Regions from separate parts of the Mesorhizobium sp. WSM3873 genome, predicted to be linked through region 3. Evidence: predicted binding sites of a transcription regulator. Region 3 holds the regulator's gene; each other region holds the start of a gene.
What was found. The regulator PhoB, encoded in region 3, activates phosphate uptake and scavenging genes when phosphate is short. The targets are predictions, from matches to a motif close to TGTCATNNANCTGTCAT.
Positions count from the first base shown of each region.

Region 1: a site for PhoB is predicted at 1,914-1,930, ahead of phnC (phosphonate ABC transporter ATP-binding protein). Genes of this name have one in related genera too.
Region 2: a site for PhoB is predicted at 2,101-2,117, ahead of A9K71_RS03630 (acetoacetate decarboxylase). Genes of this name have one in related genera too.
Region 4: a site for PhoB is predicted at 1,255-1,271, ahead of A9K71_RS23070 (alkaline phosphatase). Genes of this name have one in related genera too.

Region 1 covers NZ_LYTM01000057.1:249,203-252,688, reverse strand. The annotation lists gene phnD (phosphonate ABC transporter substrate-binding protein) at 1-832, opposite strand, end outside; gene phnC (phosphonate ABC transporter ATP-binding protein) at 975-1,832, opposite strand; gene A9K71_RS29660 (DapH/DapD/GlmU-related protein) at 1,995-2,609, opposite strand; gene phnL (phosphonate C-P lyase system protein PhnL) at 2,606-3,313, opposite strand; gene phnK (phosphonate C-P lyase system protein PhnK) at 3,383-3,486, opposite strand, start outside.
Region 2 covers NZ_LYTM01000003.1:203,253-206,738, reverse strand. The annotation lists gene A9K71_RS03635 (patatin-like phospholipase family protein) at 41-1,201, opposite strand; gene A9K71_RS03630 (acetoacetate decarboxylase) at 1,194-1,976, opposite strand; gene A9K71_RS03625 (3-hydroxybutyrate dehydrogenase) at 2,195-2,983, shown strand; gene A9K71_RS03620 (sulfurtransferase/chromate resistance protein) at 3,150-3,486, shown strand, end outside.
Region 3 covers NZ_LYTM01000045.1:288,298-291,783, reverse strand. The annotation lists gene A9K71_RS24385 (ROK family transcriptional regulator) at 1-773, shown strand, start outside; gene phoB (phosphate regulon transcriptional regulator PhoB) at 1,074-1,763, opposite strand; gene phoU (phosphate signaling complex protein PhoU) at 1,783-2,487, opposite strand; gene pstB (phosphate ABC transporter ATP-binding protein PstB) at 2,508-3,311, opposite strand; gene pstA (phosphate ABC transporter permease PstA) at 3,308-3,486, opposite strand, start outside.
Region 4 covers NZ_LYTM01000045.1:23,654-27,139, reverse strand. The annotation lists gene A9K71_RS23070 (alkaline phosphatase) at 1-1,183, opposite strand, end outside; gene A9K71_RS23065 (MFS transporter) at 1,320-2,603, opposite strand; gene A9K71_RS23060 (TetR/AcrR family transcriptional regulator) at 2,682-3,299, shown strand; gene A9K71_RS23055 (hypothetical protein) at 3,430-3,486, shown strand, end outside.

The DNA of each region.
Region 1 (3,486 bases), on a different contig from region 3:
AGTCGCCGCCCTCGACGCCTTCGAAGCAAGGCTTGTCCTTGGTCGGCAACTGGGTGAAGAAGTCGGCGAGCTTGGCGGTCATCTCAGTGCCGAGCGCGGTGCGCACGACCAGCGGACCGTTCGGGATCAGGCCCGAGCGCCACACCTCGACGAAGTCGTTCGGGTCAACGGCGCCCTTGGCGACTTCCTTGTGGAAGGTGCCGGAGGTGTAGCCGTTCTTGAAATCGCCGATGCCCGAAGAATCGTCCACCGCCACGTCGACCTTGCCGTCACGGACGGCGAGGATGTTGTTCTCATGGCCGCCGTTGAACTGGGTCGAGGCGAAGTAGGTCTCGTTGGAGGCGCCGGTGTCCTTCGGAATCTGGGTCAGCGGGATCAGATAGCCCGAGGTCGAATCCGGATCGGCATAGCCGAGCTTCTTGCCCTTGGCCGACTTGATGTCGGTGATGCCGGAAGTCTTCAGCGCCAGGCCGATCGAATAGTAACCGGTCGAGCCGTCGGTCTGCTTGGTGGTGAGGATCGGAGTGACGGCGTTCGGGTCCTTGAGATAGACGCTGGCGTAGCCGGACGCGCCGAGCTCGGCGAAGTCGAGCGTGCCGCCGAGCAGGCCCTGGATGACGCCGTCATAGTCGGCGGCCGGGAACAGCGACACCTTCTCGAAGCCGAATTCGGCCTTCAGGTGGTCGGCAAGGCACTGGTAGTTGCGCAGGCGGTCGGTTTCGTTCTCGCCGCCGAGGATACCGACGCGGAACTCCTTGATGTCGGCGGCATGCGCTGCGCTTGCGGCCATGGCCAGTATCGACACGGCGCCAAAAACCATTTTCCTGAACATTTGACCTCTCTCCTGTTTTTGCCGGCTTCGCGCCGGCAGCGTTCGAATTTTTGAGTTCAGCCTTTGACGCGGGCGGGCGATCCAGGTTGCTCTTGCCGAAATCCAAAATCTGCCCGGAACCGCTTCGGCCGGGGCGCTGGACTCAGTAGCCGGGGAAGGCTGGTTCGAGCGGGCCGGCGGATGCGGTGATCTTCGGCTTGATGCTGACGCTGGTCGACGTGATGGCCTCGGAAATCTCGACGCCGTTGGCATCGGCGCCGTAGACGGTGCGCACGGCGTCGCGGTCGAGGTCCTCGGGCGCGCCGTCGAAGACGACCTTGCCGGCGGCCATGCCGATGATGCGGTTGCAGTAGGCGCGGGCGGTGTCCAGCGTGTGCAGGTTGGTGACGACGGTGATGCCTTCGCGCAAATTGATGTCGCGCAGCGAATCCATCACCACCTTGGCGTTCAGCGGATCAAGCGAGGCGATCGGCTCGTCGGCCAAAAGCACCTTCGGCTGCTGCATCATGGCGCGCGCGATGGCCACGCGCTGCTGCTGGCCGCCGGAGAGCGTGCCCGCCGGCTGCAGCGCAGTGCGGGCGATGTCGAGGCGCTCGAGCGCGGCGACCGCCTCGGCGCATTCGGTGCGCGAGAACATGCCGAGCAGGTTGGACAGCGTGGAGCGGTGGTTGAGGCGGCCGAGCAGCACGTTGGTGAGCACATCGAGGCGCGGCACCAGGTTGAACTGCTGGAAGATCATGGCGCAGTCGCGCTGCCAGCGGCGCAGCGGCGAGCCCTGCAGGCGCGAGACCTCGGCGCCATCGAAAAAAATCGATCCCTGGCTGGGATCGATCAGACGGTTGATCATGCGCAACAACGTCGACTTGCCGGCGCCGGAACGGCCGATGATGCCGACCATCTGGCCCTGCGGGATCGAGACGTTGATATCGGTGACGGCGGTGTTCTTGCCAAATCGTCGGGTTATGCCGCGGATTTCCAGCGTGGCCGATGATGCCGACATACCAAAGCTCCAGTCCGTCGCGGTTTTGCAGGTCTGTTAACCCTCGCTAGCGCAGGCCGATGAAGCTGGGGTGTCGGATCGATGTCAGTTTTGTTACGACCCACAGGCAACCGATGAATGGTTCTCTCCTTGCTGCCATTCACTGCTGCCCATTCACAATCGTTAGCCGCCATACTTCTCCAGGAAAGCCTCTGCCGAGAGCTCGCGGAAATCGTCGAGCGCTGCGCGCAACCGGGCATGGTCCCAGTCCCACCAGGCAAGCACCTGGTAGCGCTCGGCCGTGCGGCGGTCGAAGCGCTCGCGGATCGGCTTTGCCGGCACGCCGGCAACGATGGTGTATGGCGCGACATCCTTCGACACCACGGCGCCGGCGCCGACGGCCGCGCCGTCGCCGACGGTCACGCCGGGCAGGATGGTCGAGCCATGGCCGAGCCAGGTGTCGTGGCCGACGGTGACGCGCTTGGCGCGGCGCTCTGCGAAGAACTCGCTCTCATGTTCGGCGTCGTCCCAATAGTCGGAGGCGCGATAAGTGAAGTGGTGCAGCGTCGGCCGCCAGGTTGGGTGGTTGGTGGCGTTGAGGCGCACGCTCGCCGCGATGTTGGAGAACTTGCCGATGGTTGCACACCATGCGGCGCAGTCCTGCATCATGTAGGAATAGTCGCCGAGCTCGCTTTCAGAAACGCGGCTGCGCTCGGCGATCTCGGTCCAACGGCCGAGCGTCGAGTTTTCGACCTGTGCCGTCGGATGGACGAGCGGCGCCTCCGAAAGTTTGCTCATGCGGCGACCCTGCCTGCGGCGAAGGCGGTGACGTCGATGATGCGGTCGGCCACCGCATCACGAACGTCCTGATCATGGAAGATGCCGAGCAGGGCGACGCCCGCCGCCTTCTTGCCGGCGATGAGCTCGACCACGACATCTCGGTTCTTCGCGTCGAGCGAGGCGGTCGGCTCGTCGAGCAGCAGGATCGGATGCTCGGTGATGAAGCCGCGCGCGATGTTGACGCGCTGCTGCTCGCCGCCGGAGAAGGTCGCGGGCGGCAGCGCCCAGAGCTTTTCCGGCAGATTGAGCTGCGAAAGAAGCTCGCGTGCCTTGTCGCGCGCGGCCCCCCGGTCCTCGCCACGCTCGACCAGCGGCTCGGCAACGACGTCGAGTGCCGGTACGCGCGGCACGGTGCGCAGGAACTGGCTGACATAGCCGATTGTTTGCCGGCGTACGGCAAGCACAGTGCGCGGGCTGGCGCTGGCGACATCGATCAGCCCGCCCGCGTGCTGGACGATGATCTGGCCTTCATCGACGGCGTAGTTGCCGTAGAGCATCTTCAGGATCGAGCTTTTGCCGGCGCCGGACGGCCCGCCAAGCACGGCGCATTCGCCGGCGCGGATCGAGAACGAGACGCCAGCCACCACCGGCAGCGTGACGCCGTCACGCAGATGCATGGTGAAGCTCTTTGCGACGTCCGAGACAACGAGGGGCGTGGCCATACTAGAGTCCTTTGTCTTTCCGCATGATCCGATCCGAAAACCGGCTTCCACTTTTCGGGATCATGCGGGTCACACCTGCAAAATCGAGGAAACGAGCAACTGGGTGTAAGGCGCACGCGGGTCGTCGAGCACGCGGTCGGTGAGGCCGCTTTCGACGACCCGGCCGTCCTTCA
Region 2 (3,486 bases), on a different contig from region 3:
CCGGAGTTTTCCGACGGCGGGTCATAGTTGCCGAAAGGTATCAGGTCGGGTCTTCGCGATGCAGGTCGTGGATGGCGACGCCTTCGACATTGGTCGGCAGCATCAGCCACTCCTTGTGTCGCAGCGTCCGTTCGGTGTCCTCGAGGCCCATCTCCCAGTGCTCGCGCATCGAGGTCCCCGAGAACTCATAGTCCTTGGCGTGGCCTTCGTAGCCTTTGTGCTGGTAGATCAGGTGGACGATGTTGACCACGCCGGCGTCGGAATAGTCGGCAATCAATTCCTTCTCGCCCTCTATCAGAAATTCCGGCGGAACGCGCTTCAGTGCATCGAGCAGCTTCATCTTCAGCGCATGGATGCGCTGGAAATTGTCGGTGTTCTGGCGCGTGCGGCTGGAATACATGATGTCCTTGTGACGCGACAGCACGTCGGCCATGCCGCGCGGCAGCACGCCGCGAGCGCTGAACAGATCGACCTGGAAGACCAGCGAGGTGCGGTCCTCCTCTTGGTCGAGCAGATATTGCAGCGGCGTGTTGGAGACGATGCCGCCGTCCCAGTAGTACTCGCCCTCGATGCGGATCGAGGGGAAGGCCGGCGGCAGCGCGCCGCTCGCCATGATGTGCTCCGGTCCGATGCGCACCTTGTCGGTGTCGAAATAGACGAAGTTGCCGGTCCTGACATTGACGGCGCCGACACTCAGCCGCTTTTTACCGTCGTTCAGAATGTCGAAGTCGATCAGGCTTTCCAGCGTGTCCTTCAGCTCGGCGGTGTCGTAGAAGCTGGTAGCGCCTTCCGCCCCCGGCAGCTGGAACCAGGGATTTGGATTGCGTGGCTTGAAGAAGCCGGGCTGGCCCATAGTCATCGTCATCCACGAAGAAGTGCGGTTGCGGATGTCGCGATAGATGTCGCCTTCGGGCGTATAGGCCCAGATCTTGCGGCCCGAGACCGTCTGCCAGAACTGCTCCAGCCGCTGCAGGCGCCGGCTCGGCTCGTTGCCGGCGATGATCGATGCGTTGATCGCGCCGATCGAGACGCCGGACAGCCAGGTCGGCTCGCAGCCGGCGTCGGACAGCGCCTGATAGACACCGGCCTGATAAGCGCCCAGCGCGCCGCCCCCCTGGAACACCAGGGCGATGCGGTCGTATTGCGCCGTTATTTCCTCGATGGTGGCGGCTGCCGCCGTTTTTGGGGTGCGTTCAAGCACGAGCCTTCTCCGGCTGGATTGCGCTGGTCGCGGACCGGCCGGCGAGATAGTCGTGAACGACCTCGCCCAGTCCGAGCGTCAGATCGGCGATGAAGTGGACGGCCGAGACCACCTCCAGTACCGGCAGCTTGGCGACGTCGGCCATGACGTGCGGCCGAAGGTCGAGCGCGGCCGGCGCCGTCCAGGCTTCCTTCAGCGTCACGTCGGTGAGGTAGTAACGGACCAGCTCGCAGATGCGCGGGCTGCCGTCGACATGCGGGATGATCTTGACCAGAAAGTTTGGCGCGGCGAGCGAGGCGAGCACCTGGTCGTGGTCGGCCTCGCGGTGCTTGTAGCCCATGGTGCCGGTGGCGCAGAGCACGCTGCCATAGTGGAGGGTGCCGACCACGACCTCGCCCTCATGCACGATCTTGGGGCTGGCCAGCTTCTTCGGGAATCCCCAGAGCTCGCGGCCGCCGGCGATCGGCGCGTCGTCGTCGAGATACATGGAATGGACATAGCCGCCATGTTGTCCGCCGAAGCGCACGGGGATCACCTGACCGGTCTCGGTATAGTCGCCGAAGCCGGTCGAATCCGGCATGCGGATGAACTCATACTTGACCAGCGGCTCATCGATCTCGAGTGGCTTCGGCACGACGGCTTCCAGCGCCTCGCGCGTCGTGCGGTAGGTGATGATGATGTATTCGCGGTCGAAGAAACGGTAGGGGCCTGGCGGAAAAGAAGGGTTGGTAAGCGGCATCGCATAGGCGCGCTTCACGACTTCGGCGATTTCCAAGCTGTTCACCCTTCAGGAATGACACACGGGACACGCACAGGGGATTATGTTGCACGGCACCATGACAGTGCCATGTACGCCCTAGGACCGCCAGCTTCCTGTCGCTCGAACTGCATCACAACATTGTAATCGCACCGAAATACGGGCATGGCATTGTTATGTTGCGACGCACAAACTATGTGCTTCAACAGTCCCTCCCTCCACGTGCGAGATCTGCCATGGGTTCCCTGTCTTCCAAGAATGCGCTCGTCACTGGCTCGACCAGCGGCATCGGCCTTGCAATCGCCCGCGCCTTTGCCGCCGAGGGCGCCAACGTAACCATCAACGGCCTGGGCGATGCCACGGCGATCGAAAAGGAGCGCGCCGGCATCGAGAGGGATTTCGGCGTCAAGTGCCGCTATTCCGGCGCCAACATGATGGACGGCGGGGCGGTCACCGCCATGATCCGCGAGGCCGAGGAGGCGTTCGGCAGCCTCGACATCCTGGTCAACAATGCCGGCATCCAGCATGTCGCGCCGATCGACGAGTTCCCCGACGACAAGTGGGAAGCAATCATCCGCATCAACCTGCTTGCCGCGTTCTATGCCATCAAGGCGGTGCTGCCGGGCATGAAGAGCCGCAAATGGGGCCGCATCATCAACACGGCCTCGGCGCATGCGCTGGTCGCCTCGCCGTTCAAGTCGGCCTATGTCTCGGCCAAGCACGGCATTGCCGGCCTGACCAAGACCGTGGCGCTGGAAGTCGCGCAGGATGGCATCACCGTCAATGCGATTGCGCCCGGTTATGTCTGGACGCCGCTGGTCGAGAAGCAGATCCCCGACACGATGAAGGCGCGCGGCATGACCGAGGAACAGGTCAAGCACGATGTGCTGCTTGCCGCGCAGCCGACCAAGGAGTTCGTCACCGTTGAGGAGCTGGCGGCGCTGGCGCTGTTCCTGTGCTCGGATGCGGCCAAGCAGATGACCGGCACGACCCTGCCGATGGATGGCGGTTGGACGGCGCAGTAAGTGCACCTTCCAAAGAAGGTGCGGGGCCGCGCCTTCCTCGACAAGAATTCTTGACAATCGTGGGGGAGCGTTCCAGCATCCTGGCTAAGGGGTTCCCCGCGACGACCCCGTGAGGCGTCAGCCCAACGATCGCGTCCAAACTCTCTTCGTTCAGGAGGTGGACGCCATGCCGTCAACAACTCAGATCACAGTGCCGCAGCTTGCCCGACTCGTCGGCCTGCCGGATGCACCTCGCGTCGTCGACGTACGCATCGACGACGACTTTCAAGCCGATCCGCGGCTGCTGCCGGCTTCTTGCCGGCGCGACTTCAGAACCGTCTCGACCTGGGCGGCCGACTTCTGCGGATCCAAGGTCGTGGTCATCTGCCAGCGCGGAGAGAAACTCTCGCAAGGCGTTGCCGCGTGGCTGCGCCACGAGGGCATTCCGGCGGAATCGTTGGAAGGCGGTTTCGCGGCCTGGGCCGCCGCCAAGGCCCCGTTAGTCGCGGCCGACGCCATTCCGC
Region 3 (3,486 bases):
AGGGCATCACCGATTCCCATGCCCGCGCCATGCTGTGGTCGCCGATCACGCCGCTGACCGACATTCCCTTCGCCGACATCCTGGAAAAGGAATTCGGCATTCCGGCCACCATGGAAAACGACTGTAACATGATGGCGGTGGCGCTGCAGTGGCGCGATCCCGACCGCTATCGCGACAATTTCATCGCCATCCTGCTCTCGCACGGCATCGGCATGGGCCTGGTGCTGAAGGGCGAGCTGTTCACCGGCACGCATTCTTCCGGCGGCGAGTTCGGCCACATGATCCATCGTCCGGGCGGCGCGCTTTGCCGTTGCGGACGCCGCGGCTGCGTCGAGGCCTATGCCGGCAACTACGCCATCTGGCGCAGCGCCATGAAGATGAGCGAGGACGCCGAGCCGGTCGATGTCGGCGACGCCGACATGCGGGCGCTCGCCGCCAAGGCGCGCGAGACGGATGGCCCGGAGCGCGAGGCCTATCGCCGGGCCGGGGAGGCGCTGGGCTTCGGCCTTGGCAGCCTGTTCGCGCTGATCGACCCGGCGCCGGTCGCCATGGTCGGCGTCAGCGCCGCCGCCTTCGACCTGATCGAGCCGGCGCTGCGCGAGGCGATCGGCCAGACCGCCGGAGGCCAGCATTCAAACTCGATCTCCTTCGATACCGAGCCGAACGAATTGCCGCTGATCCGCGAGGGCTGCGCCATGCGCGCGCTGACCTTCGTCGACCAGGAGATTTTCGCCTCGGGCGTGCAGGCGAGAATGGGCAAGAACGTGGCCTGAGCAGCTTCGATAGCGATCGTTGGCTTCTGTGCGTCCTGCAGACGCCGGAGATTAGCGAAGGCCCCGCAGCTTCGTCATTCGGGCGGAGCAGGAGCGAAGCTCCGTCGCACAGATCCTGGAATCCATGCCATTACCGGCGGAGCAGAATTTCTGCACCGCCGCGGCGCGAGGAAGTCGCGTGGATCGTCGGGTCTGCGCCGCGTCGCGACGCTTCGTGCTCCGCCCGTGGACGGCGAAGCACCAGTGTCTCGATAACCCGCCAGCGCAGATAGAACCCGTCAGACCTTCGGTGCCCTGGCTCTAGTCTTCCCTGATCGCGTAGCCCGCCCCACGGATGGTACGTATGACGTCCGGCATGCGGCCGTTGTTGACCGCCTTGCGCAGGCGGCCGACATGCACGTCCACGGTGCGCTCGTCGATATAGATCGTCTCGCCCCAGACATTGTCGAGCAGCTGGCTGCGCGAGAACACCCGGCCGGGATGCCGCATCATGAATTCAAGCAGCCTGAACTCGGTCGGGCCGAGCCGGATCTCGCTCTTCTTGCGGTAGACGCGGTGCGATTCGCGGTCGAGGACGATGTCGCCGACCTTGAGCACGCTGGACAGCACCTCCGGCTTGGCGCGGCGCAGCAGCGCCTTGACCCTGGCCATGAATTCCGGCGTCGAGAACGGCTTGACCAGATAGTCGTCGGCGCCGGTCGAGAGGCCGCGCACCCTGTCGCTTTCCTCGCCGCGCGCCGTCAGCATGATGATCGGCAGGCGTTCGGTCTCGGGCCGCATCCTGAGGCGCCGGCAAAGCTCGATGCCGGACACCGCCGGCACCATCCAGTCGAGCACCAGAAGGTCGGGCACATTCTCCTGCAGGCGGATCTCGGCCTCGTCGCCGCGCGTCACCACCTCGACCTGATAGCCCTCGGATTCGAGGTTGTAGCGGAGCAGCACCCCCAGCGGCTCCTCGTCCTCCACCACCATGATGCGTGGCGCGATCATTTAGCAGGCACCTTCGCTGTCAGGCCGCCGGCGCCGACATCGCCGTCTCGTCCTGCTTAGGACGATTCGCGGGCAATTGCGTGCCGGTCAGCACATAGTAGGCGTTCTCGGCGATGTTGGTGACGTGGTCGCCGATGCGCTCCAGATTCTTGGCGCAGAACAACAGATGCGTGCAAGCCGTGATGTTGCGCGGATCCTCCATCATGTAGGTGAGGAGCTCACGGAAGACGGAGGTGTATTTGACGTCGATGCGCTCGTCGTCGTTGCGGAGCTTGGCGAGCGCCGTGGCGTCGCCGGCCGCGTATTCCTCGATCACGCCCTGGACCTGGATCAGCACCAGCTGCGCCATCGAGTCGATGGAGTGCGACAGATCGCGCGGCGCGGCGCTGACGCCGACCGAGCCGACGCGCTTGGCGATGTTCTTGGCAAGGTCGCCGATGCGCTCGAGATCGCCGGCCATCCGGATGGCGCCAACGACGCTGCGCAGGTCGTCGGCCATCGGCTGGCGCTTGGCGATCAGCGTGATGGCGCGATCGTCGAGCTCGCGTTGGCGCGCGTCCATGATGGCATCGTCGGAGACCACGCGCTGCGCCAGCGCGTTGTCGGAATTCAGCAGAGCCTTGGTCGACGCGCCGACCATCGAGCCGGCAAGATCGCCCATGTCGCGGATGAGCTGGCTGATCTGCCTCAGATCCTCGTCGAAGGAAGCGACCGTATGGGCCATGGTTATGTCCTCGTATGAACTCAGCCGAAGCGGCCGGTGATGTAGTCCTGCGTGCGCTTCTCGCGGGGCGAGGTGAAAATCTTCTCGGTCCGGTCGAATTCGATCAGCTCGCCGAGATACATGAACGCCGTCTGCCGCGACACGCGCGCCGCCTGCTGCATGTTGTGGGTGACGATCACGATCGTGTAGTCGGCCTGCAGCTCGTCGATCAGCTCCTCGATCTTGGCGGTCGAGAGCGGATCGAGCGCCGATGCCGGCTCGTCGAGCAGGATGACCTCCGGCTTCACCGCCACCGTGCGGGCGATGCAGAGCCGCTGCTGCTGGCCGCCCGAAAGGCTCTGGCCACTGGCGTTGAGCTTGTCCTTGACCTCGTTCCACAGCGCGGCGCGCTTCAGCGCCTGTTCGACGCGATTGTCCATCTCGGCCTTGCTGATCTTCTCATACAGCCTGACGCCGAAGGCGATGTTCTCGTAGATCGACATCGGGAACGGCGTCGGCTTCTGGAACACCATGCCGATCTTGGTCCTGAGCAGGTTGAGGTCCTGCGAGCGGTCGAGGATGTTCTTGCCGTCGAGCAGCACCTGGCCTTCGGCGCTCTGCTTCGGGTAGAGCTCGTAGATGCGGTTGAGCACGCGCAGCAGCGTCGACTTTCCGCAGCCCGAAGGTCCGATGAAGGCGGTGACGCTCCGCTCGGGCAGCGACAGGTTGATGTCCTTCAGCGCCTTCGACTGGCCATAGTAGAAGTTGAGGTTCTTGACTTCGATCTTGGCCTTCTCGGCGGTCGTCTCGGCTACGTTCAGGTCGGTGGACAACATCGGTTTCATCTGTCCTCTCTGCGTCCGGTAAGGCTGCGGGCGAAGATGCTCAGCCCGAGAACCGTCAGGGTGATTATCAGTGCGCCCGTCCAGGCCAGTTGCTGCCATTCCTCATAAGGGCTCAGCGCAAACTGGAAGATGGTCACCGGCAGGCTGGCCATCGGCGCGTTGAGATTGCTCGACC
Region 4 (3,486 bases), 260 kb from region 3:
GCTCGCGGCCTTTTGGCGTGCCATTGTCGCCGTTGCTGACCGCCTCGGCGCCGGCCTTTTTGGCCGCGTCGTTCCAGACGACGAGGCCGAGCGGCATGTCGGCGGCGATGATTTTCCAGGTCGCCTTGGAATTCGCCAGCTCGCGCTTCAGCCACTGCGTCTGCTGCTCGCCGAGCATGCGCGACTTCGGCGTCAGCGTGTCCTCCATGTCGGGGCCGTTCGGGCCGCGATAGGAGCGCATGTCGAGGAAGAACACGTCGAGCAGCGGCCCGTGGGCGATCTTGCGGTAGACGCGTCCCGGTTCCGAAGGCTCGTAGCGGATGGTCGTCATTTCATGGAAGGCGCGCGCCGCGCGGGCCGCCAGCACATGGATGGATTTTTCCGTGTAGCGGTTGTCGGCCGTCAGGTCCTTCGAATCCGACCAGTTGTTCACCACCTCGTGGTCGTCCCACTGGTAGAAGGTCGGGCAGATGGCGCTAAGCGCGAGCACGTGCTTGTCCATCATGTTGTACTTCCACTGGTCGCGATACTCGTCCAGCGTTTCGGCGACCTTGCGCTTGCCGTCGATCATGACGACGTTCTTCCACTTGCCGCCGCCGGGCAGGTCGACCTCGTCCTTCATGGCGCCGTCGGCATAGATCGTGTCGCCGGAATGGAGGAAGAAGTCAGGCGTGTGCTTGGCGATGGTGGAGTAGGTCTTCATGCCGGTCTCGTCGATGCCCCAGCCCTGGCCGGCGGTGTCGCCCGACCACGCGAAGCGCACGTCGCGCTTCGACGCCGGCGCGGTGCGGAAACGGCCGACGATCGGCTCGGAGACGGCGTTGATGTCGGAAAGATCGGCGGCCGTCATCCGGTAGAAAATGTCCTGGTCGGCGGCGAGGTCGGTGAGCAGCCGCTTCACCGTATAGTCGCTGGCGGGCGAGGTATCGAGCGGCGCCAGCCTGACGGCGTCGGCGAAGCTTTCGGTGGTCGACACTTCGTACATCACGCGCGCCGGCCTGTCGGTGCGGGTCCAGATCACGCCGGAGGTGGCGTCGATATCGCCGGACTGGACGCCGTGGGTGAAGGCCGGGCGCTGATTGGCGCGCGAATAGTAAGGCAACGCGAGACCGGAGGCGCCGACTAGGCCAAAGGCGCTGGCCGAGGTGACGAAAGCGCGGCGGGTTAACGAGAGCTTGTTCATGGCTGTCTCCGGATGGCGTTGAACGGGACCGCAACCCTCCGGCCTCAATGTTTCAGGCGCATATCGGAACCATGAAATTTTGATAACAGGTCACATCTCTCCCTTCTCCTCTTGCGGGAGAAGGGGAAGTCGCGCTTTAGGCCGCCTGCGGTTCCGGCTCAAAAGCCGGCTTGCTCGTGTTGATCAAGAGCGAAATACAGGCCGCGGCTATGCCGGTCATGCCGGCGATCAGGAAGGCAAGCTCGTAATTGCCCTGCAATTCGCGCATCGTGCCGCCGAAGGCCGCCGCCGCCGCGGCGCCCACCTGGTGGCCGGCGACGATCCAGCCGAACACGATCGGGCCGCTGCGGTCGCCGAAAGCTTCGTTGGCGAGCCTGAGCGTCGGCGGCACGGTGGCGATCCAGTCTAGCCCATAGAGCACGGCGAAGATGATCAGGCTGACGGCCGAGAACCCGGAATAGGGCAGATAGATCAGCGACAGGCCGCGCACGGCATAATAGACGCCAAGCAGCTTGCGCGGATCGAAACGGTCGGTGAGCCAGCCGGACAGCGTCGTGCCGATCAGGTCGAAAATGCCCATCATCGACAATAGCCCGGCTGCCTGCACCTCGCCGATGCCCATGTCGCCGCAAAAGGCGATGAGATGCGTGCCGACGAGGCCGTTTGTGGTGAAACCGCAGACAAAGAATGTGGCGAACAGGTACCAGAACACCCTGGTTCCCGCGGCACGGCGCAACGTGTTCAGCGTATGCGCCAGGAAATTGCCTTGCGCGGCCGGCGACACCGGCGGCACGTCGTCGGCATCGGCGCCATAACGCACCTGGCCGATGGAAGCCGGGCGCTCCGGCACCAGCAGAAAGACCAGCGGCACGAGAGCCGCCGTGGCAATGGCGATGGCAACGGCGACCGGCTTCCAACCTCCCGACTGAGCCAGCGAGGCGAGCAGCGGCAGGAACACCAGCAGGCCGGTCGCGCTGGAGGCGGACATCAGCCCCATCACCAGGCCGCGATTGGTCTTGAACCAGCGATTGACGATGGTGGCGCCGAGCACGGTCGCGACCGCGCCCGAGCCGATGCCCGAAAATACCCCCCATGTGATCAGCAGATGCCACGGCTTGGTCATCAGCAGGCTGAGCGCTGTGGAGCCCGACATGATCAGCAGCGCGGCAAGCAGTGTGCGGCGTAGCCCGATCCGCTCCATCAACGCCGCGGCAAATGGCCCGGTGAGGCCATAGAGGAAGATGCCGACCGCGGCGGCAAGCGAGACGACATCGCGCCGCCAGCCGAAGCTCTCTTCCAGCGGCAGCATCATGACCGCCGGCGCGGAACGGAGACCGGCGGCGATCAGCAGGCAGAAGAAGATGACTGCGACGACGACGAAGGCGTAGCGCTGGCCAAAGGGGCGGGAATGAGTTATCATGTTACTGACCGGTACGTTGCAATGGAGCGGCGCCATTCATACGTACCGGTCAGTAACATTGTCAAGCGAGTTTGTTGAATGCCATCGGACAAAAAAATTGAAGCGTCGATCAGCGGAGCCGGCACGGCGCCGGCGCCGAAGGCTGCCGACAAGATCCTCGACGTGGCGCGCGACCTGTTCTATCGCGAAGGCATCCGGGCGATCGGCGTCGATGAGATCGTCAGGCGCGCCGGCGTCACCAAGCCCAGCCTGTACCGGACCTTCCCGTCCAAGGACGAACTCGCCGCTTCCTATCTGCGCAAGTACGACCTCGAATTCTGGCAGCGGTTCGACGAGGCCGTGGACGCGCATCCTGGCAATGCGCGCGCGCAGATCATCGCTTTCCTCACTCGCGTCGGCAAACGCACGCAGAGGCCGGACTATCGCGGCTGCGGCATGACCAATGCGGCGGTCGAATATCCCGAGCACGGCCATCCTGCGCGGGTGGTGAGCGAGAACAACAAGCAGGAATTGCGCCGGCGCCTGCGCGCCATGGCGGCCGCGATGGGTGCGAGTGATTCCGAGACGCTCGGCGATGGGCTGCTGCTGCTGATCGAGGGCGCCTATATCAGCGGCCAATTGTTCGGCCTCGGCGGACCGGCGGCATCAGTCGCCCGCAACGCCGATCTGCTGATTGAAGCCAGCTTGAAGAAATAGTGGTCCGCACCGTCCGACTGCCCAGTTCCGGGCGTCGGTGGCCTAGACAATTGACCCTTCGCGCCAACCCAGCTTCCTAGGTTCACGCGGGTTTTAACGCTACGCTGCTGCACCAAACGGAGGTCTTCGGATGCGCGCCTGGCTTGCTCTTACTGCCTTTGTCATCCTTGGTGGCTCGGCCCATGCC